DNA from 3 places in the Levilactobacillus suantsaii genome. Region 1 is predicted to be linked to each of the others. Evidence: riboswitches for the same ligand, from Rfam matches in the RefSeq annotation. Region 1 holds a riboswitch; each other region holds the start of a gene.
What was found. Region 1 has a riboswitch for thiamine pyrophosphate ahead of H3M12_RS03195 (cytosine permease). Riboswitches for the same ligand answer to the same signal wherever they lie in the genome.
Positions count from the first base shown of each region.

Region 2: linked by a shared signal. The riboswitch ahead of H3M12_RS00210 (ECF transporter S component) and the one ahead of H3M12_RS03195 (cytosine permease) in region 1 are both predicted to bind thiamine pyrophosphate.
Region 3: linked by a shared signal. The riboswitch ahead of thiM (hydroxyethylthiazole kinase) and the one ahead of H3M12_RS03195 (cytosine permease) in region 1 are both predicted to bind thiamine pyrophosphate.

Region 1 covers NZ_CP059603.1:675,478-683,152, forward strand. The annotation lists gene H3M12_RS03180 (multidrug effflux MFS transporter) at 1-18, shown strand, start outside; gene H3M12_RS03185 (RNA-guided endonuclease InsQ/TnpB family protein) at 198-1,364, shown strand; partial or broken gene H3M12_RS03190 (YaaA family protein) at 1,544-1,921, opposite strand; gene H3M12_RS12835 (hypothetical protein) at 1,979-2,131, opposite strand; gene H3M12_RS03195 (cytosine permease) at 2,158-3,036, opposite strand; TPP riboswitch at 3,102-3,202, opposite strand; gene H3M12_RS03200 (2,3-butanediol dehydrogenase) at 3,279-4,349, opposite strand; gene H3M12_RS03205 (YhgE/Pip domain-containing protein) at 4,563-7,487, opposite strand.
Region 2 covers NZ_CP059603.1:41,146-48,820, reverse strand. The annotation lists gene H3M12_RS00245 (IS3 family transposase) at 1-569, shown strand, start outside; gene H3M12_RS00240 (hypothetical protein) at 775-1,368, opposite strand; gene H3M12_RS00235 (LBP_cg2779 family protein) at 1,473-1,667, opposite strand; gene H3M12_RS00230 (hypothetical protein) at 1,950-2,117, shown strand; gene H3M12_RS00225 (hypothetical protein) at 2,295-2,657, opposite strand; gene H3M12_RS00220 (energy-coupling factor transporter transmembrane component T family protein) at 2,872-3,525, opposite strand; gene H3M12_RS00215 (ABC transporter ATP-binding protein) at 3,522-4,931, opposite strand; gene H3M12_RS00210 (ECF transporter S component) at 4,950-5,516, opposite strand; TPP riboswitch at 5,599-5,691, opposite strand; gene H3M12_RS00205 (D-alanyl-D-alanine carboxypeptidase family protein) at 6,106-7,275, shown strand; gene H3M12_RS00200 (HAD-IIB family hydrolase) at 7,470-7,675, shown strand, end outside.
Region 3 covers NZ_CP059603.1:278,183-285,857, reverse strand. The annotation lists gene H3M12_RS01375 (DUF2628 domain-containing protein) at 1-16, opposite strand, end outside; gene rlmD (23S rRNA (uracil(1939)-C(5))-methyltransferase RlmD) at 93-1,532, opposite strand; gene H3M12_RS01365 (oxidoreductase) at 1,715-2,551, shown strand; TPP riboswitch at 2,598-2,702, shown strand; gene thiM (hydroxyethylthiazole kinase) at 2,813-3,601, shown strand; gene thiD (bifunctional hydroxymethylpyrimidine kinase/phosphomethylpyrimidine kinase) at 3,625-4,440, shown strand; gene thiE (thiamine phosphate synthase) at 4,440-5,096, shown strand; gene H3M12_RS01345 (ABC transporter ATP-binding protein/permease) at 5,163-7,088, shown strand.

The DNA.
Region 1 (7,675 bases):
CAGCGTCATCATACTTAATGCTGAAAATAGAAGCCAGCATCGCAATCATGGCGACGCTGGCTTTTTTATAATGATTGGGCGAGAAAACACGCCTTTTTAAAGACGTGATGAATCGCCCTTTGTTTTGCATATTGGTATATGCCAATGCCGTAAACGGTGTATAATAAGTGCATTAAGACCAGCAAGGTGGTGAAAACATGCTCAAAGGGGTTAAACTACGCTTATACCCAACTCAGACACAAGCCAAGCAACTATGGCAATTATTCGGCAATGGCCGTTTTGTTTGGAATCAAATGTTAGCAATGGCCAAATCCCGCTATCAAAACAACCCTAGTAGTCAATTTGTTAATGAGTACGGCATGAACAATTTACTTAAACAACTCAAAAAAGAATACCCGTTTCTAAAAGCCAGTGACGCGACTAGCTTACAGATAGTTAACCACAACTTAGCCCAGTCTTTCTCCAGGCTATTTAAACATCAAGGCGGTCAGCCTCGTTTCAAGTCGCGCCGTTCCACTAAAAAATCCTACACGGGGCGGTTTTCAGCTAGTGCTAAGGTGGTGATTGCCAAACGGCGAGTTAAATTACCCAAACTTGGGAGCATCAAAACGAGCAAGACAGGTGCACTGGCCGTTGGAAAATTCAAACGCTACACCATCAGTTTGGATCCAACCGGTAAATATTACCTTAGCTTACAGATTGAGTGTCCGGATCCCGAACCATTCACTAAGACTAATTTAGTTGTGGGAATTGATATGGGGGTGGCTGACTTGGCAATCACCTCTGACGGTGATAAATATGACAAGTTCCAAGCCCTGTGGGAGACTTATCAGGCCACAGCTTGGCAACGTAAATACAACCGGCGCAAATATAAGGCGACGATTAACGTTCGCCAGTGGAACCACAATAAAGCCCATCTAACCGATATGGTGATTAATGACTACCAAAACTGGCAACGTGCTAGGAAAACCAAGGCACGCTACCAACAGAAACTGGCCAATAAACGCAAAGATTATTTACACAAGATAACCACTGACTTGGTTAAAAAATACGATGTAATTGTGATTGAAGATTTGAAAACCAAAAATCTAATGCACAATCACCACCTAGCTAAGTCAATTGCCAACGCTAGTTGGTCCCAATTCAGATACACGCTTGAATATAAGTGTCAACGATATGGAAAACAGTTAATCACGGTCAAGCCTAATTATACGAGTCAGCAGTGTTCCCACTGTGGCTTTCAAAGTGGCCGTAAACCACTAGAGATTCGCGAATGGACTTGTCCGCGCTGTGGAACCCAGCATGATCGAGATGTTAACGCGGCAGTTAACATCTTAAACAAAGGGCTGAAAAATGCCGGATAAAAGCCGTTAGGTTAGGAACTAGCCTTGGTAAAATAGTTAAGTTCTGTGAGTTAGGTACTTGGGATACCACCGTAAAATCCTAAACACTACTTAACGTTCCCAGAAGCTCGTTACTTTAGTGACGAGTAGTTCACTTTGACTTAAGTCCGTTCAATAAAGACCAAATCGTTGGCCGTCGACCGGTACGGCACGATGCCATCGAAGGGACGCAACACACCATAAAAAGCTGACAAGAGCCGCAGATGGACTTGTACATAGGCCAATGCCGGCACCGTGAATAGATCCGGCGCCATCGCTTGGTATTGCAGACTGCTATAGGCCATCACGGCGGGGGTCTGGTTCTGGTTCTGGGTCAATTCTAAACGCTGTAACCAGTCGTAATTGGTCCGGGCCAACTTGTCGCTACACCGCCACATTTGGTGCGCTTCCGCGTAGGTCAACTCGCGCAAACGCCGTAAAATTTGGTTGGTTTGGGCCAAGTATTGTGGTTGCCCCTGAACGGCAAAGTCGTCCGGGGCCACCTGCATCTTCTTGGCGGGGGCAATGATGATTTTCATATAACGGTCTCCTTTGCCCCTAGATTACCACAGTTTACCTCGTCACATCGGTACAATTCAGTCCTTAGTAGCCGGTGTCATCAGCGGGTGCAGCTTGGTGAAGTGCCCGGTCACCAACACCCCGATGCCCAGAATAATCAGCAATAGTAGCGTAGTCCCGCCGATAAAATCGAGACGCTGGAGCCACGAGTACGCCAGCGTACCGACCACCCACCAGGCAAAGTTCCAGCCTAAGGCTAACCGCCGATGCCCCAGAGGTTCACGTGGCCAAACGCCAACAGGTTATTCAGATTGGTGGCCGCCGAATACGCGTCCATGAACGTGGTCGTGACCGTTGAAAAAACAATGATGACGAGCGCCACTAAGCCCCAGTTTGACTGGGCCAGCACCTGCGTGAAATCCGCTTGGCCGGTCAACGTGACCGTCAATAGTCCGATGATAAACATCGCAAGGCTCCCACAGAAGTACCCGCCGACACTGGCCAAACTGGCCCGTAATGGCTGGTCACTCTGGCGCGTATAGTCGCCAATCAAAGGCAACCACGACAAAGCCATAGTCACGTTGAGTTCCACGGCGCCACCAAAGCTTAAGTTGCCCTCCGTCAACGCGTGCACGTGGCCCTGCCAGACGATGCCGCCCATCATCAGTAGCATTCCCACGGCCAGCAAGATAACCACCACGTTATTGATACGAAACAGCCATTGATGGTCCAGCAACAACCAGATGCCAATCAGAACCGCCACGATACTGGCCATGACTACCGGCGAACGAAAGTGCAACAAGTGTTGAGCAATCCCGTCCATGGCCAGTTGCGCGTTAACGATCATCACCGCCGTCCAGCCCACCAGTTGCAAGGCGTTGAGTAGCGAAAACAACCGCACGCCCCAGGGCCCAAAGACCTGGCCGGTCACCCCAATCGCGGTTTGGTGTTGGCGCGCCGATAAATAGGCGGCCGGCAAAAGAAACAGGCCCCCGCCAATCAAATGTCCCAGGATAATTGCGGCTAGACCTTGCGACCATCCCAGCGGCGCTATCAACGTGCCTGTCACGATTTCCGCAATCGAGATGGCCGCTCCTAACCACAGTAAAAACTGATTTCTTAACCGAATCGTCATCGTCCAAAACTCCCTTGACCCGAAAAAACGTCCCCCGTTAAGCCGGAACTTAACGAAGGGACGCTTTTTAATGACCGACACTTTCCTTCGCGAGTCTTAACTCAACAGGTTCAAAGGGATCGGACCACGTCCATCTCAGCCAGCATTGGCACCCCTAGTGTTTTTTCGATTTAAATTTAAGTTCAGCATACCGCTAAATTAGTGGGCCAGCAAGTTTCCTCCTGTGGGTGACCGCCAGTTGCCTACATGGTCGGCGAAATCAAAATTTTGACTTGTGATTTATCGGTCGCCAAGGTCTTCACACCATCTTCAATGGCCCGGGACAACGGAATCTTCTTCGTGATGATCTTTTTGAAGGTTTCGGCGTGCTCGTTAATTAACCGCATGACCGCAGGATAATCGTTGTTGTAGCCTAACGTCGTTAAGATATCCAGGCCTTGCATGATTAAACGGTTCGTCACGTCGACCGAGATCTTTTGACTGAAGAGGGCAATCAACATGACCCTACCACCCTTCTTGGCCACTCGGATGGCGGTGTCAAAGGTCGTTTGGATACCAGCCGCATCGTAAACCAAATCTACGCCACCGGGAGTACCCTGCTTGATTTGCTCAACCACGTCCCCGTGGCTAGAATCCAAGACGTCTGTCAGGCCTAAGTCCCGGGCTTTTTGTAGCCGTTCCGGGGAGACATCCGTAATATAGACCTTAGTTGCCCCAGCAAGTCTTGCCAACGTTGCCGTTAACAAGCCGATAGGACCGGCCCCCATGACGGCGACCGTTTGCCCGACCCGCAGTTGACTCTTCTTGATGGCTTCGTAGGCCACCGTCGTTGGTTCGGTCACGGCACCCAGTTCATAACTCATGCCAGCTGGCATCTTGTGGGCGAAGAAGTCGCGGACGTTGGCGTACTCGGCGTACCCCCCGTCGGCCGAAAAGCCAAGGAAGTTACTGCTGCCATCGTCCCCAATGGCATTTTCGCAAAGGTTGTATCGCCCGGCCCGGCAATTGTCACAGTGACCACACGCAATCAACGGTTCAACGGCGACGCTGTCACCAACCTGCAAGTCAGTCACATTTTGGCCGACCTTGACGACTTCACCGGCGAACTCGTGGCCCATGATGATGGGGAGCGACTGGCCACTGATGGGGTGCTTGACCGTGGGTAACGTCAGCCCTTCCGTATACTCGTGTAAGTCACTGCCACAAATCCCACAGTATTTGACCTTGAGTTGAACCTCATCGTCCTTCGGGTCCGCAATCGTCACGTCTTCTAACCGGGCGTCCTTGGCGCCATAAATTCTAACTGCTTTCATGTTGGTGTCCTCCTTATTTTTTATTAGCACTTACTTAAAGTAAAAGTGCTTTCTTTGATGATGTCAAACATTCTCACAACCCGCACTCCGAACTCAAACCCAATCGATTCCCGCCATAACGCGTCTGCATACCACCTCACTCATCACAAAAATTGAGCCATCTCCAAGAGAGGACCCAATCATTGCCACAAGTTGATCATTCAATGAGCACAATTACTCTTTTTGCCGAATCAGGTGGGCCGCTAAGCGACTTCGGGTGGCACTCACAGCTGCGGCATCATTAAAGTCAATCCGCTTGAGCCGCGCATACCGGCGGGCGTAGAACAGCCAGGTCAGGCCCGTAAAGACCATTAAGAAGAGGATTAACATCCCGATATCCGGCCAAGCCGAATCGCCAATCATCAGCGTTTGCCGTAATCCCGCAACCCCGTAAGACATGGGCAAGAAGGGATGAATGGCCTGGAAGAAGTGACTGGTCAATGGCAACGGGTAGGTCCCCGCCGATGCGCCCAGTTGTAGGACCAACAGCACCATGCTAAAGAACGCCCCGGCTTTGCCTAAGACCAGGTTCAACCAGGCCACGATGGTCATAAACGTCGCCGCCGCCAGGAACAAGACCACCAGCGTGGCGCCTGGATGGAGCGGCCGCAAACCGTCCATAATCATCAATAAGGCAAACATCACTCCCGTTTCGACCACCACGAACGGCCCCCAGACACTGGCCTTGCTGGCCCACCAACTAAAAGCAGATTCCGGAAAATGCCGCGGTGTGTAGAGGTCAAACATCAGATTCAAGGCTAACGCCCCAACGAACAGTGACACGCACATCATGTATGGTGCCATCCCGGTCCCGTTATTGGGGACATCGTCGCGGTCCGTATGCGTCGTCGTTACCGGGCGAGCCACCTGGTTATAAGTCGCCGTGGACGGGTGCGTGCGGCCTTTGGTCGCCGCCGCGCCTAATTTTGTGGCTAACTGCTTCGTCCCGGAATTGAGCTTTCCCGTACCCTGAGCCGTTTGGGCCGCGCCACGCGCTAACTGGCTGGCCCCGGGGGCGAGCTGGCTGGCACCAGTGGCCAATTGCGCCGCACCACCCGTTAACGTGGCTCCGGTGGTGCTCAGTTGCGTCAAGCCGGTGCCCACTTGGTGACTCCCCGTGGCTAACCGGGCAACGCCGCTAGTCAATGCGGGGACCTTCGTCTGGAATTGGGCTAAGCCATCCGCAACTTGGTGTGCCCCCGTGCCTAACGCGCGGCTTTGCGTGACCCAACGGTTGGTTCCGGTCGCCAGTTGGTGCGTACCGGTCGCGACTTGCGTAGCGCCCTGGCTAAGTTGGGCACTGTGCTTGTTAAGCATGGCCGCACCAGTTTGTAAGGACTGTAGCCCTGCCGTTAAGGTGCCGCCACTCGTCTCCAGTTGCCCCATCTTTTGAGCCAGTGTGGTGGCCCCGGTACTTAGTTGCGTGAGACTGCCAGTGACCTTTGGCAACGCCGTGGTGGTTTGCGTCAGCCCCGTAGTCAGTTGGTGCGCTGAAGCCGCCGCCTGTTGCGTCCCACGCGTGACTCGTTGTGACTCCGTCGCGAGCTGACCCACGGTACTGGCCAAGTCACTTTGTTGATTCTGAGCCGCAGCGAGTGCTTTGGTCGTTCCCGTGGTTGTGGGCGCCTTCGCCGTCGCATCACTGACCGCCGAACTGAGACTCGCTAATGCCGCGGTAATGGCGGTGGTATTGGCCGCCTGATCAACGGTCTTGAGCACTGCGCGTTTCTGCGTCGCCGTCAGCTTCTGGGCCGTGGCCGTCGCCGCCACCTGGGCATGCAGGTGCTGGCTCACTGCTACCGCCGTTTTAAGTCGCGTGAGTGCGGGGTTGACCTTGGCCAAGCCGGCACCAGCGGTCTGGTGCTTGAGTGTCGTGATTTGCTGACTCACCGCGGTCAGTTGCCCCTGTCCTTGGGTGATTTGGTGTTGTAAGGCTTGCAAGTTGCGGGTGACCGTGGCACTGTTGGTCGCCAGCGTAGTTAACCCACTGGTCAAGCTGGTGGCCCCGGTCTGGAGCTGAGGTGCGGCCGTCTGTAATATCGCCGTTTGCCGCTGTAACTGGTCCAACCCCTGAGCTAACTGCGTGGCCCCGGTCTGACTCGCCTGCACCCCTGCCACGTAGGCGTTGGCGCCTCGCGTAGCTTGCGTTACGCCCTGCGCCAACCGCCGAGTGCCTGGCGTCAACCGTTGCGTTCCCTGAGCGACTTGGTGGGCTCCCGTGGCACTTCGCGTCGCCCTGGTGACCAATTGTGTGGCCCCCGTCAGCGCTTGGTTGACCCCGGTAGACAACCGTTGGGCCCCACCGTCTAATTGCGTGACGCCACTCGCCAACTGGTCACTCGACCCGAGTAACCGGTCGAGGCCGGTAGTCACTTGTTGGTTGCCCGTTTGCGCCTGAGTCACGCCCTTTACATAACGGCCGAGCCCCACGTTCAAAGTCTGACTGCCATGCTGGAGCTTCAACGAACTGGCCGCCAGGGTCCGCAGGTGACTGACCACCTGCTGGTCAGCGGTCTGCAACTGTTGACTTCCCGTCGTCAATTTCTTGGTCCCGTTGGCAGCCGTTTGGAGGCCTCCGTCCAGTTGCCCCAGGGCCGTGAATAAGGTCTTGGCGTAAAGCCGCGTGACTTGTGCCGCCACGTTAGCCCGCAAGGTAGTCATCGCTGATTCGCCCATCTTGCTGGCAATCAGACTTTGCCCGGCACTGGTGTCGTAATGCAAGGCCATGGTCTGCGGATGGGCCGCTAATAAGGTGGTCGCGTGGCGTGAAAAGTTCTGCGGAATCGTTAAAACCAGGTAGTACTTGCCGTGAGTCAATCCCCGTTGCGCCGTTGTGGTCGAGACGAGCTTAAACTCAAGTGCCTTGGAACGTTTCAATTGCCGCGTCAAGCCCTGGCCCACCGCCAACCGTTTTCCGTGATAAGTTATCGGTTGGTCGTGGTTCACCACGGCCACCGGCAACTCTCCCAATTTGCCGTACGGGTCCCACATGGACTTCAAAAAAGTCACGGCATAGATCGATGGAATCAACGTAATGACCACGAGCACCACGATCATAAACAAATGCCGCCGTAAATAACCCCACTCCGCTTTAATCATTGCTTGCGCCCCTTTCGCGTCACCACCACCCGGTCCTTAGTTGACTCACTTGACCTTGAGGAGGCGGCCACCCCGCTTGTTGGCAGTCGCTATGCTATATTGGTCTTAACCAATCCGCGACTGCACGTTTCTGCGTCCCACTTTACGCACTTTCCTGGGACCTGCCCACACCAGTTACCGCCCAGTTG
Region 2 (7,675 bases), 630 kb from region 1:
AGCATAAAGAGCACATCAGCAATAACCTACTCCTTACAGACAAAGGACATAATTTTAAACCAGACGAGCCGAACCAAGTCTGGGTAACTGATTGTACAGAGTTACATTTTGGTTGGAAATTCGGTGAACATCTGAGACTTAGTGCGATTAAAGGCCTAAACGACCATAGTATCATTGCTTGGGACATTGAAGAGACTGAGACAGCCGAGTTAGTGACTCGAACGTTTGATAAGGCATTAGCAATAAGCAATGGTGTAAAACCAACGGTTTTACACTCAGATCAAGGATCAAGCTATACATCTGGGGTATTTAACGACCATCTAGCTAGCAATGGGGTTAAGCACAGTATGTCACGTCCAGGAACTCCGGGGGATAACAGTCCTATGGAAAGCTTCTGGAGTCATATGAAAACAGAGTTTTTCAATTTTCACCATGCATTAAATCGAGAAGAAATGGTTCAACTTATCGAAAAATGTATCAATTGGTATAACTACAAACGCCGTCAAGAAACACTAAATGGCATGACCCCGAAAGAATTTCGGAATCATGCCATTCTAAAAACTGCATAGCTATTTTAATTATTTGAACTGTCTACTTGACTCGGAGCAGTCCCTTTTGTCCATCAACACCAAATATCATAGAGCCGTAATTATTTACCAAAGAAATGTATTTTGATAAAAATACCGACTGATATAGCAAGAACCAATAATAATGTTGCCTTGAAATCTGTCATAAATCTAAATATTAAAAACAAAAGCAGCCCAACTACCAAAATTAAATATAAAAACTCAATAATTTTTTCCATGTATCCCATTTTACACTAAGACCAACGGCTGTGGCAATAATTGTTGCTGCTGTGTTAGCAATCCCCTTAGGAACACCACATGCTTTTAATCCTTTGGCAATTGCACTCTCCAAAGCTGCTCCAGTTGCCACACCGATAGTATTATTCCAGATATGCAAAAACTTAGCTTGGCTAACTTTTTTACCGATTAATTTTGCGACTTTCTTGTACACAATCTTAGGTAATGTCTTAGAAACATACACTTTTCCATATTTAGCAGCTAACCGTGCCATTAATCCTAATGCTGCTTTAGACTGAAAGCGAGGTGTTGTTATAGTTGCAGGTGCACTTTGCGATACCTCAGCTTTTAATTCGTCCCGAGGTTTAGCCGAATAGATACTAACTACATTTTCTTGATTTGTCGTTAAATTATCCATGTCATATGTATCAATAAGATTACCTAATTGATCTGAGTTCATACTTTGATAATCAATCTTTGTAACAGATGAAATTCCTTCTGCATCTGCAAAAGCAGATATAGAGGGAACAGCAACACCGCCTAAAGTCATAACTGTTAATGTCAATGGATTTTGGCCATCAACACCAAATATCATGGCGCCCGAAAAAACGAGTCTGAGGAATTTTCCTCAGACTCGTTTGGTTTCTGAACGTTCTAATCGAGATCACTTTAACTGGGACGCTTAGCGATGAAGTTTTGCAAAGCATTCTGTTCATCATGGTTAGGTTGCAGTTCACCGGTCTTGATGGCGTGAAACTTCTCGACCGTCAGGCGGGAACCATAGGCCATCTCGCCGTCGGTCTTATCGTATTTCTTTTGGTAGGCGATGATAGCTTCAGCCAGACTACTTAATTCTTGACTCATTCATAATCCCTCCAAATGATAATCCACTTACTGCACACCTTCATTATACTAAAATTTTGTGAAAGCGGCTTAATAAGTCTCTTAAGTCCGAAAAGTTTTATCAAAGACTTGCTGAATCCTGAAAAATTGCGTAAACTAAGACTCAATATGACAAAACTTGTTACGCTTAAGTTTTAAATTGTTAACGGCTTTTCGTTTGGTTGTCATCGTTTTGTGACATTAACGCGCTATGGTAAAGGGGAATGTTAATGAACCCGCTATGGGGCCAAATGGGGGACCACAATGAACTTAAAACGAGTTATTACCGGGTTGGGGGTGGCCATTGTGATGCTAGCAATCGTCAGTGGCCTATCCTGGTTCTTGACCGGAAGAGGGTCGTTACAGGCCCACTCTCAACCCATGGATCACCCGCCAATGGTGCGGGAAGTCCCGCAACAACGCGCGGACTAATGGGAACCGGAGGATTTTTCCGGTAAGGTCTTCACTAATTCACGGTAATCGTGATGATTACAATGACTACAAGTAACTTGTAGTCTATCAAGCAGGGAAGCAGGCCAACTTCGGTTGGCCTGCTTCTTTTTTCGTCAAAAAAAGTCTAGGAGTGAATTCCCAGACTTAAGGGTTGGTTTAAAAATGGGGCCACTCACTGTGGTTGCGCCGTACATCGGTACTCAACCCAAAGAAGAAGACCAAAAAGGCCAATACTGCTAGCGCGACCACCGTCGTCCAGGTCCAGGTCCGTGTGTAGGCATAAGCAAAGACGCCGAACCCCAGGGTGCTCAGTCCAATGATAATCAACCGTAGGAGTAATGAGCGGTCGTGAAGAAAGGCCACGGCTAATGCTAAGACTACGGCACCACCGAACATATTATCGGCACCCACTAGAGACCCGGGTTGGCTGATCAGTGCGTAACCTTCGATGATGAGTCCTAAAATCAGGGCCAAATAACCGAAGAACTCCAGAAATGACAACTGTCGAATGCTTTTCATTCTCCTCACCACTTTCTTCACTCTGTAGGTCCATTATAAGGCAACGGCGGGGTTGTGAAAAATTCGCTGCTTAAAACGTTAGCTTGACCAAGGTTGGTGGTCTAACGTCATTTGCAAAATTAGAGGTTGTCCCAACTGCTCTTTTTGAAGGTGGTTAAAAGCTGAGAGGGGTTGCCTGGCGTCGTGACCCGCCCAATCTCAGAATGCCCTTCGTTTAGGGTAAGCCGATAAAGAGACCAATCTGAACTAAAAGCAGACTAGCGCCGAAGATGACCCAGTCCCGGGTTCGTAACGGGACGTTGATGGCGTAGGTCCGTGGGGCCCACTCGACGAATCCATGGGACATCATGGCACTGGCTAGTTGGTCCGACCAGTTCATGGCGGTCAAGATGACTTTGAAGTATAACTGTGGTGACCAGAAGTGCAGGACTTGGCCGCGCATCATGGCGGCCGCGTGCACCGTAGCGACTTCGGCTTTGATTTTAGGGAATAGGTTGAACGCTGCAAGGAACCCGTAGGCAAATTTAGCGGGCAACTTGGCGTTTTGTTCCAGCGATCGGGTCAGTTCGAGGGGCACCGTGGTCTGGGTAAAGGTGGCGCCTAGGTAGACGTATACGAACATCCGGGTGAACAGTACGATTAAGAAGTGTGGGGTGGCGTTTCCCCGTAACATCAGTGACCAAATCAATGCGCTGGCGAAGAAGAGCGGGACCACGGTCAGCCATACCAGGGTCCGGATGTGGATGCGGTTCAGTCCTAAAATCACTAGGCTGATCACGATGAGGGCGACGTTGACGGTCCAGACCTGCGTGAATGAGATCTCCAATGCAATCAGTACCACTAAGGCCAATTTTAAACTGGGATTCATGCCGTCACCCCCTGATAGGTCAATTGTTGATGGGCCAGGTCTAAGTGGTAATCAACGTACGGACTAAGACCGCCCAATTGATGACTGATGATGATTAGTGTGAGGTCGAGGTCCCGTTGCGTTGTGGTCAATAACGTTAGAGCTGCCTGAATCGAGTTGAGATCGAGGCCCTTGAAGGGTTCGTCCAGTAAGAGGACCTCGGGGGCCATCATCAGCATGCACAGGAGCTGCAACTTTTTTTGCTGGCCGCTACTCAACGAATAAATGATTTGCTCATCGCGCCCACTCAAGTCGAGTTGGGCGAGGGCGGCTTGAATCCGGTCCGGCGTGAAGTAGGTCGCGTTACCGTAACGTTGCGATAAGGCCAGTTCTTCGGCGACCGTGACGTTTAAAAACTGGGCCGTCGCAGATTGGAACATCAGACTGACGTGCCGGGCGTAGGTCCGCCGTCGAATTCGCTGGATATCGCGCCCCTGGTAGGTGATGGTGCCTTGATAGCGGCCCAAACGAACCAGCGAGCGGAAAAACGTCGACTTGCCACTGCCGTTAGGCCCGGTGATCAGTGTGGTCTTGTGAGTCAATAATGGTAAGTCCTCCGGTAAAATCAACGTGCGGTCGTTTTGGCTGAGACCAAACCCTTTGGCTTCAAAACAACTCTTATCTTGGGCCGTGGGCAATTGGACGTGCGTGAGTTGTAATCTTTCTGGTGTGAAGGCGGCTAAGCGCGCCTGGGTAGCCGCGACTGACAAGGTGGTGACTTGACCGGCGTGTAACACAGTCAGGTGGTCGATCCACTGGGCGTAGCCACTCAAATCATGATCGGCCAAAATAATGGTCTTGCCCTGGTCGCGACATAACTTGACCAGCCGGTCCAATAACGTTTGGCGGGTCGCTGGGTCAATACTAGCGAAGGGCTCGTCGAGTAAGATGACGTCGCTGTCCATCGCGACGATGATGGCTAAGGCGACCTTTTGCTGTTCCCCACCGGAGAGTTGCATCAAATTCCGGTCACGCAAGTCGGTGATGCCCACGAAAGCCAGGGCTGCATCGATTTTACCTGGCATAGCGGCCGGGGAGACTTGCTGGTTTTCTAAGGCAAAGCGTAACTCGTTTGTAACGGTGTCCATGGTGAACTGCGTGCTGGGCTCTTGAAAGAGCAACGCCACGGTCTGCGAGCGCTGCTGCGGTGATTGCGCCGCGAGCGGTTGGCCGTTGAAAGTCAACGTGGCGCCCGTGGGTAGCGGCGTCAAGCCCGCGATGAGTCGCAGTAAGGTCGTCTTGCCGCTACCCGAAGGCCCGGTCAAAAGGGAAAAACGGCCGCCTAAAAAGGTGGCCGTTAAGTCCTTCAACACAGGATCTTGGTGGTCGGGTGCGTAAGTGAGATGTTCAATGTTAACGGTAGCCAAACAAAATCCCTCCAGTGTTTAAGCGCGAATGCGTGGAGATAAAACGTGGGCGCGACCTAAGAGGTTGGTGATCAACTTCGTTAAGACGCCGCCAAAGATGAAGACGGACACGAACCGGGTCAGCAACAAGAGCATCATGAAGCCGAATTGATACTTGTTGTATCCACTCCGGAAGAAGTCCCAGCCGAAGGTCACTAACGTGGTGGTCAACGCGCTGAGAACCAGGGTCATCCAGTTATAGCGTTTGTAACCGGTGAACGCAAACCCTAATTCGGCACCGACCCCTTGGACGATACCGGAGATCAAGGTACTGGCACCCCACATACCGCCAAGAAACATTTCAACGATGGACCCCAGTAATTCACCTAACGTGGCGGCACCGGCAATGCGGATGATGAAGCCTGCCAGGGGACCAGCCATGCACCACAGCCCCAAAAGCATATCGTTAGCCATGGGCTGCAGACCGAAGGGGGCTAAAGCGGCGGCTAGAACCGTGTAGACAGGACCGGTGACCCAGAAAATGACCCCCATAAAGATAGCGAGAATGGTGACAAGAATGATATCGCGAACGTGCCATTGTTTCATGTAAAACTCCTCCTCATTTTACCCTTAGGGTCCCCAAAAAATGGGAAGAGCCCCCACTAAATTGATAGTGGGGGCCAAGTTTGCTTGAGTCATTCACCGTCCCTTCGCTGGAATTGTCCAGAGCAGGTTCAATGGGTTTGTTCTCAGCCGAATATGGGCACCCCGCGGATTCAAATTACTATCTAGCGTAACGAGTTTTGAAGAAAAATGCAACCGCTAACGAAAACAATCGTACCTAAGGTTTGACCTATTCAGACGTGCAACCGTGTGGCTGAAAAACAGTGAGGCCCCACAAATGGTCTAGAACAAGTATGGCCTAGACCAGTTTGACGTTAAGGTACTGAATTAGCTTGGGGTTAGATGATTATGGGTAGCACCAATTGAAAACAAGCGACTACTGGCTGGGAATGCTGGTCTCTCGCACTTAGTCATTTGGTCAATTCTAGGATTTATAACCGTAAAGGAGGAGATTGCAACCAAGTTACGGGGCCAACAAGTAGGTTACAGTTTTATCAGAGACAGATTATGACGTGATAAACGTGTTAACTTTGAGTTGGAGTTTGACAGAATTTGGGAAGGAATTCAGCACATGACAATTAGTAAACTAAAATTAAGTACGCTGGCCATTATGGCGACTGTGAGTCTGGGGCTTGGGGTAACGACGACCCAGCCCGCCCACGCGGCGACGTATCGGACGGTCTCGTCGAAATCGCTGACCAAGACGGCTTATCACAAAAAGAGTACCAAGGGGGCCATTTATAATTATGGCCATTCCAAGAAAGTTGCGAACTTGAAGACCTATCCGAATACGACTTGGTACGCAACCAAGCAAGAAACTTGGAAACATAGTAATTCTAAGGGAATCTACTTAAAGGTCAGCAATAAATCCGGTTCCGTTAAGGGCTGGATTTGGCATGGCTATCTAAAGAAGGGGAAAGCACCGTTTGGCTTGAAGTACGCCAGGGGCGCCGTGGCCATGGATACCAGCACCGGGAAGGTCGTTTGGTCCAAGGCGGCCAACACGGCCCGGCCGATTGCCTCCGTCTCCAAGTTAATGACCTTGTATCTGACCCTTAAGAAAGTCCACACTAAGTCGGCGAAGTGGACCGACGTGGTCAAGACCAACAGTAAAGGTCTGATTGCGATGGGCAACGATGCGGCGTGTGGCGGCTTCCGGTTCAAGTCTGGGCACAAGTACACGGTCAAGGAACTCTATTACGCCGCCTACCTGGATTCATCGAACAACGCGGCCATCGCTTTAGGGAAGTGGGTCTCCGGAAGTAACGGCAAGTTCATCAAGAAGATGAACGCTCAGGCCAAGTCCTGGAACTTGAAACACGCGAGCTTCGTCTCCGCGTCTGGCTTGGAAAATAGTGACTTGAAAGTCTTTGGCTATAACTATGGGTCGGCCAACGCCAACAAGGTTTCCCCCAAGGATGTCGCGTTGATTGCGCGGCACCTGATCAAGGATTACCCGCGGGTCGTCAAGGACGGTAAAATCGGCTCGAAGAAGGTCGACGGTCAGTCGTTGTATAACTACAACAACCTCTTGCCCGGCCGGACTTACTACCAGAAGTCGTTGAACGTCGACGGTTTGAAGACTGGGTACACGCCGCTGGCTGGTTACTGCTTCGTTGGTACTGGTCAGAAGAAAGGCAAGCACCGGGTCATCACCGTGGTCCTGCACGACATCAACGAATTTACCGAGACTCGCTCGTTGATGAACCACGCCAACAAGGCTAGCAGCATGAGTGACTAATTCGTTTTTACTTTGTAAAGCTTAACCCTTAACCTAAAAGTGTTCGGTGACCGGAATCCGTTGGGGTTCCCGTTATCCGGACACTTTTTTGCTTGTTAGGTCGCCGTTTGCCCGAGACTTGGTCGTTGCGCGAACAGGCGGAAGTCGGTATGCTAAACCTACTTTGATTAGCGGATAGGGGTTGGCAAAAAGACATGTTACCACGACTTATTGCAACGGATTTAGACGGGACCTTCTTGGACCCCCAAGGGCATTACGACCACCAACAGTTTGCCCATATTTTGGCTCAGTTACACCAGCGCGGTAGCCGGTTCGTGATTGCGACGGGGGACCCGCTAGACCACGCTCAGGCGTTGTTTCGGGACCTACCGGAAGCGGCGTCGTTGACCTACGTAGTCGA
Region 3 (7,675 bases), 400 kb from region 1:
TAAAAGGATCTTGCATGTGATTAGCCAACTTTCTAACAAAATTCGTTATTAAAAGTCTAACACGAAATTAAATCGTTGCCTATTATTCTATTCTATCGCCGAGAAAGCTTGACGACCGCCTCGCAGCGGGCCGTCTGGGGCATCATGTCGACGGACTGGATGTAATCGACCCGGTAATCTTCGGTCAAGGTGACCAAATCTTTAGCCAACGTTGATGGGTTACAGGAGATGTAGACCAGCTTTTTTGGGTGAACGGCCAAGATGGTGTCCATCAGGGTGTCAGCTAAACCGGTGCGCGGCGGGTCGACCACGATAGCGTCCGGGCGAAAGCCGGCGACGGCCCATTGGGGCAACAGGTCTTCGGCGGTGCCCACACTGTAGTGGGCGTTGGTGATGCCGTTGGCCTGCGCGTTTGCTTCGGCATCGGCGACGGCTTCGGGGATGACGTCCATCCCGCGGACTTCAGCGGCGGTGTCGGCCAGTGTCAACCCGATAGTCCCGACCCCGGAGTAGGCATCGACCAGCGTTTGGCCCGGCTGTAAGTCCAGGGCATTTTTCGCTTGGTCGTAGAGGACTTCGGTCTGGGCCGGGTTCAACTGGAGAAAGGCTCGCGCGGAGAGCTTGAAAGCTAGGCCGCCGAGTTTTTCGGTGATGGTAGTCTCGCCGGCTAAGTGGCGGGTCTCGTCACCCCAGATGAGCGAGGTCTTGCCCGGGTTGATGTTTTGCATCACCGAGGTGACTTGTGGCAACTCGTCGGCGATCCGCAACAACAGTTGGTGCTTGTGTGGCAACTTTTGTGAGTTGGTGATGACCGTCAGTTGCACGTCGTCGGTGTTGGCGGCTGCGCGGACCACCAGCGTTTTGACGATCCCGGAGTTGTGGTCCTCGTCGTAGATTGGGACTTCGAGGTCCTGGAGCATCTGGACCACGGCGCGCATCACGGTCATGGTGACGGGCATCTGGACCGAACAGGTCGGCAGGTCCACTAAGTCGTGACTACGTTCGGCGTAGAGACCGGCCTGGACCGTGCCGTCAGCCGTTTGCCGGACTTGGAATTGAGCCTTGTTGCGGTACTCGTAGGGGTGATCCATCCCGAGTGTCGGCCGGACGTCGTAGTCCTTGAAGCCGCGGGGCTGGTAGCGTTCTAGCGACTGGATGACGATGTCGCGTTTGAATTGGAGTTGTTGCGGGTAAGCTAAGTGTTCCAGCTCGAAGCCCCCGACCGTGTCGGCGTAGCTATCGCGCGGGGTGACCCGGTGCGGACTGGCCTTACGGATGCGGTGGACCTTGGCGCGCAGGTAGCGGTGGGCCACGCTGGTGACCTCGACCACGGCCTCTTCACCAGTCAAGGCGCCGGGCACGAAGACCGCCATGCGCTTGTAGTAGCCGATGCCTTCGCCGTTGATGCCCATGCGCTTGATGGTCAACGGAAAGCGTTGGCCTTCTGTGACCTCGACCTGGGGCGTGTTGCGGTGGTCGGCCCGGTGCCGGTCGTTGCGCCGGCGATTTTGGTGCGGTTGATAATTTTTCATGTTTTCTCCTATATAGTTGTGTCTAAGAACCATTCAATCTGGACCATTATACCAAAGTTTGCCCCGCGGTGGGGTTTCCCGCTTGGTCCCGCGCAAAAAGTTCGCCCAAATGCGGCCGCTTTCATGGCGAAGCGCCGCGCTTTTCGGTACAATTGAAGTATCTCAAAAAGGGGGCTTGGCTTATGCATCATCGAAAAGTAGCGCTGGTCACCGGGGCGTCCTCGGGGATTGGCAACGCCATCGCGCGGGGCTTACACCGCAACGGGGTCACCGTTTACGCTGGCGCGCGGCGGGTAGACCGGATGAACGACCTTGACGACTTGGGCATCACCACGTTGTCACTCGACGTCACCGATACCGACAGCGTGGACCAGACGGTCAACCGCATCGTCGGGGAGACCGGGCGCATCGATATCCTGGTCAATAACGCCGGGTTTGGCTTACTGGGCGCGTTAGAAGACGTCCCACTAGAACAAGCTAAAGGGCAGTTTGACGTCAATTTATTCGGGGCGGCGCGGCTGATTCGCTCGGTCCTGCCGATGATGCGTCAACAGCACAGCGGCCGGATCATCAACATCACGTCCGTGGACGGCAAGGTCGCCCAACCCCTGGCCAGTTGGTACGTGGCCTCGAAGTTTGCCTTGGAGGGTCTCTCGGACACCTTACGTTTCGAACTGAGCCCCCACGGCATCCAGGTGGTGGTCGTCGAACCTGGCAGTATCCAGTCCGCTTGGGCCGACATCGCCGCGGGTCACTTGCACGAGCTGTCGGGCACTGGGCCTTACGCCCAATCGGCCAGCACCGGGGAAGCCATCTTGAGAGCCGCTAAACGCTTCGCCAGTGAACCCCAGGTGATTGCTCGGCTAGTCGACCGCGCGGCGTTGGCCCGGCGGCCGAAGACCCGTTATCACGCCGGGGCCGGCAGTCAGATCTTATGGGCGCGGCGCCTGTTGTCCGAAAAAGCCATGGATCAGATCTGGCGCTGGACTGGTGCAGCCGCTAAACGGATCATGCAATAATCTAAGAACCGTTGACGTCTCACGTCAACCTGTTATGCTTAAAGATAACTAACACTAGGAGTGCCCCTTGGGGCTGAGATGCGGGAATGCCCGCGATTCCTTTGAACCTGTCGAGACCATGCTTGCGGAGGGAACGTGTTTGATGGCGAAGCCACCCGTTCACTTGCTGTGAAGGGGGGGCTTTTGCGTTTGATTGGGACTGACGCGAAGCGTGGTCATGGCGGGGCACGTTAGCACTACTATTTTGGGGGTCCTTTACTCATGAAACTGAGCTTATTAAACGATTTACGGCAACAAAATCCCATCGTGTTCAACATCTCGAACTTCGTGACGGTCCAAGACGTCGCCAACGGCATCAACGCTATCGGTGCGTCACCGATCATGTCCGAAGAGGTGGCCGAGGCTGACGAGATGGTCCAACTGGCTCAAGCGGTCTGCTTGAACCTGGGGGCCTTCACCGAACCACAGATCAAGCACATCAAGGTCACCGGCCAACTGGCCAATAAGTACCACAAACCATTGGTCATCGACCCGGTCGCGGTGGGGGCCGTGGCTTATCGGGCCAAGGTGGCCGAAGACCTATTGACGGCCTTTCAACCAGACGTCATCCGGGGCAATGCCGGTGAGATTGCGGCCTTAGCCGGGGTCGACTGGCAGGCCAAGGGCATCGACGCCGGTAGCGGCAGTGGCAATCTGGTCAGCATCGCGCAGTCCTGTGCCATCAAGCGGCGCTGTACCGTCATCTTGTCCGGGCCGACCGACGTCATCACTGACGGCAAGCGGACCGTGCAGGTCTTGAACGGCACGCCGTTGTTCCAGACCCACGTGGGCTCCGGCGACATGCTGTCGAGTATCGTGGCGGCCTTTTGCGCCGTGGACCCCGACTACTTCGAAGCGGCCCAGACGGCGTGCCTGGTCTTTGCGGGCATCGGTCAACGCGTGGCCCAAAGTGACCCGCAGATGGGGTCCGGGACCTTTATTATTAAATTAATGGACGCCTTACAACAAACCACCGTCGCCCAGTTGGAAGAACTGGCGGCGTACGACTAAGGCGGAAAGAAGGACGAGTAATCATGGCAAACGAATTTCCCCAGACCTTGACGATCGCGGGGACCGATAGTGGTGGCGGGGCCGGCGTGATGGCCGACCTCAAGACCATGCAGGAACGGCAGGTGTTCGGCACGGCGGTGGTCGTGGCCGTCACCGCGCAAAACACGCTGGGCGTGCAAGACTTCATGGCACTGCCGCAGAAATTGATCGACGAACAGTTCGCCTCGTTAGCCGCGGACCTTAAAATCAGCGCCTGCAAGACGGGGATGCTGGCCGATGCGGCCCACGTGCACGGCGTGGTCGAGAACCTCAAGCGCTACGACTTTGGACCGCTCACGGTCGACCCGGTGATGATTGCCAAGGGCGGCGCGGCACTTTTGGCCGACGACGCGGTAGCCACGGTGCGTGACGATCTGGTGCCGTTAGCCGATGTCTTGACGCCCAACCTGCCAGAAGCCAAACGCTTGACGGGCTTGCCACTTGATGATAAAGAAGAGATGGAGGCCGCCGCGGTGGAGCTGCAGAACCTGGGCGCGAAGAACGTGGTCATCAAAGGGGGCCACGAAGCCACGCCCGACCAGGCCAGCGACTTCGTGTTGCTCGCCGACGGCCGGTCGTTTTGGCTGAGTGCGCCGCGAGTCGATACCGTGCGCACCCATGGTACCGGCGACACCTTGTCGTCGTGTATCACGGCCGAACTGGCCAAGGGTGCCGATTTCGAATCGGCCATCCGGTTGGCCAAGGACTACGTGACCGCCGCCATTGCCCACCCGATTGCGGTCGGGCACGGTCACGGACCGTTGAACCATTGGGCTTATAATCAAGGAGGGACGATCTAATGTCAGTAACGTTTGAGCCCGGCTTGCTCCGGGCGTACTTTGTAGCCGGCAGTCAAGACATACCGGGCCGCGACTTGCGGCAGGTGCTCGCAACCATGCTGGATGCCGGGATCACGGCTTTTCAGTTCCGCGATAAGGACGGCAGTACCTTGTCCACGGTGGAACGCTGTACCTTAGGTGGCGATTTGCGCGACCAGTGCCGGGAGGCCAACGTGCCGTTCATCGTCGACGATGACGTGGATTTAGCCTTGGCGTTGAACGCCGACGGGATTCACGTGGGCCAAAGCGACCAGCGGATTCAAGAAGTCTTGGAAGCCGTCAAGGACCGGCAGATTTTCGTGGGCCTGTCCTGCTCGACGGCCGAAGAGGTCGAGGCGGCTAACCAGATCGACGGGATCGCTTATCTGGGCAGCGGGCCTATCAACCCGACCGTTTCCAAGGCCGATGCCGACCCGGTCATCGGTACTTCGGGCCTGGCCCACCTGGTCGAACTCTCGCGGGTGCCCGTTGTCGCCATCGGCGGCGTCACCGTGGCATCACTGCCGGCGATTGCGGCAACTGGCGCGGCCGGTGCGGCGGTCATCACCATGCTGACCCGTCACGACCACCCGCAAGCAGCCGTCGACGCTATGCGCACGGCGTTTGCCGGCAATTAAATTAATTGCCTTTTGCCCTGAAATCGGTTATCGTTTGAACTAATACTGACCAAGAGGGGTTTACCAATGAGCTTTTTAGAGCTAAAAAATATTCATAAGGCGTACTACGTCAATAAGACGCCGTTCCCTGTCCTCAAGGGCATCAGCCTCAAGTTCGACCGCGGCGAGTTCGTGTCGATCTTGGGGGAGTCCGGGGGTGGGAAGACCACGTTGATGAACATCATCGGTGGGTTGGACGCCCAGTACGAAGGCGATGTGTTGTTGAACGGCGAGTCGTTGCGCCACGCGTCCGTCAAGCAACTGGACAGCTACCGGCGCCAGACCATCGGGTTCATTTTCCAAAACTTTAACCTGGTGAGTCACCTGAGTATCCTGGACAACGTGATGATCTCCTTACAGATGACCAAGCTGTCCAAGAAGGAACAGCGCGACCGGGCCACCGAGTTACTGGACCAGGTGGGGTTGAAAGAACACCGTCACAAGCACCCCAACCAGTTATCGGGGGGCCAAAAGCAACGGGTCGCTATCGCCCGGGCACTCGCGTCTGACCCGGACATCATCATTGCCGACGAACCCACCGGAGCATTGGATGCGCAGAACACCCAAGAGATTCTGGCCTTGATGGACCAGATTGCGGATAGCGGTAAGTTGGTCATCTGTGTGACCCACTCGCAGGCCGTCGCCGACCACGGGACGCGGATCGTGCACATGGCGGACGGGGTCATCGACCGCGACGAGCAGTTGAAGGACCCGTTTAAAGTCACCGACCACGCCGAGGTGCCCGCCAAGCACCTGAGCTTTGGCGCCACGGTGCGCATGGCCTTGCAGCACATGCGCTATAACCTGGGGCGCAACCTCTTGATTATCTTCGGGGCGTCGATCGGTATCTTCAGCGTCATCTTGATGCTGGGGTTGGGCCGCGGCGTCAAGGGTTATATCAATCACGAGATCTACTCGCAGATTAAACCAACGGCGGTCCAGGTCGCCCAAAAGACCAGCAGTGAAAATCCGCAGAAGTTGGAAATCAAGGCCAAAGACGTGCAGCGGTTGAAAAAGATCGACCACGTCAAGAAGGTCCAACTGGGTTACGCGACTCAGGGCGCTCAGATCCAGCAGGGCGGGAACACAGCCACGGCCCAACTGGTCCAAACGGTGACTGACCAGATGCTGGCCAAGAGCGTGAAGAAGGGGCATAAGCCGGGGCAAAATGAAGTCCTGTTGTCGAAGAGCTTCGCCCAGAAGTTCAATAAACAGCACCCCTACAAGCTGATTGGCAAGAAGGTCAAGGTGTCGTTGACTGCGATGGATAAGCACAATATTCCGACAGTCATGACCAAGCGCCTGACGGTCAGCGGCATCACCGATGGCAGTAGCGGGCAGTTCCAGACCACGTTGGGGACGATCAAGCAACTTTACCACAGTAAGAACCTGACGTTTAGAGCGAACTTCGCCACGGTCGATATCGACAGCTTCAGCCACGTCACCGGCGTGCAGGATAAGATTCGCGCGTTGACGACGGCTAACGGCAAGAAGCAGTACCAGTTGACCGGGGCGGGTGCCATCGTCTCGACGTTGAACACCTACATCCAGTTGGCGTTCTACGTCCTAGCGGCCATCGCCGGTATCTCGCTTCTGGTCTCGGCCATCATGATCATCGTGGTGCTGTACATCAGCGTCTCCGAACGGACCAAGGAAATCGGGATTCTGCGGGCTTTAGGGGTTCGCCGCCGCGACGTGAAGAACCTCTTCTTGTCGGAGGCCTTCTTCTTGGGACTGTTCTCCAGTCTCTTGGCGCTGGTCTTCACCGAGATCGTGGCGTTAGCGGCCAACCACGTGGCCACGACCTATATTGGGTACCACATCATCGGCATCACCGGTGGCTACCTGGTCTTCGGGGTGGCCGTGTCTATTATCATCAGCCTGCTAGCGGCCTTAGCGCCGTCCAGTCGGGCAGCTAAACTCGATCCAATCGAAGCCTTAGCTTACGAATAATACCAAAAAGCCGTTGGGACGAAAACGTCCTAACGGCTTTTTAAGGTCCACGGGTTGGCACACTAGTTGCAAAGTGTCACCCTAAGATAACCGTGAAAAAACAGCGCCGTCCGTTAGCGAAGCGAACTTCAATAACGAACGGTGCTGGTCATAAAATTGAGAAGTTAAGCTGACTAAGACTTAACTCTACGCGCATAGTCTACCATGGTGTGGGGGAGAAACCAACTAAAGGGGATCTTGAGGGCACTGACCAAACGAGAGAAAATTTCAGGTGAGTCGTTAAGGGCTTGAACGACTTTGCCTCCCGACAATTTCTGGTGAGGCGGACTAATTGCTGGGGCAAATTCGGTGGCGGGGCGCCTTGGTTAGGCTCACTGTCCAGCCCGGCACGTGATCTTTAGCGAGCAGCGGCAACACAAAAAGATAAAATTTATCCCCGGGGAGTTACCAGTCCCGCTAATCCCCCGGTCCCCATGGCTTTCCTCGCGGTCGCGGATTTGAATTTCGGCATCCCTCAACCGGGGGGAATTGACGAATGGGGCGCCAGGCGGTAAAGTGGGTTGCAAGAGGTGATACATACTGTGACC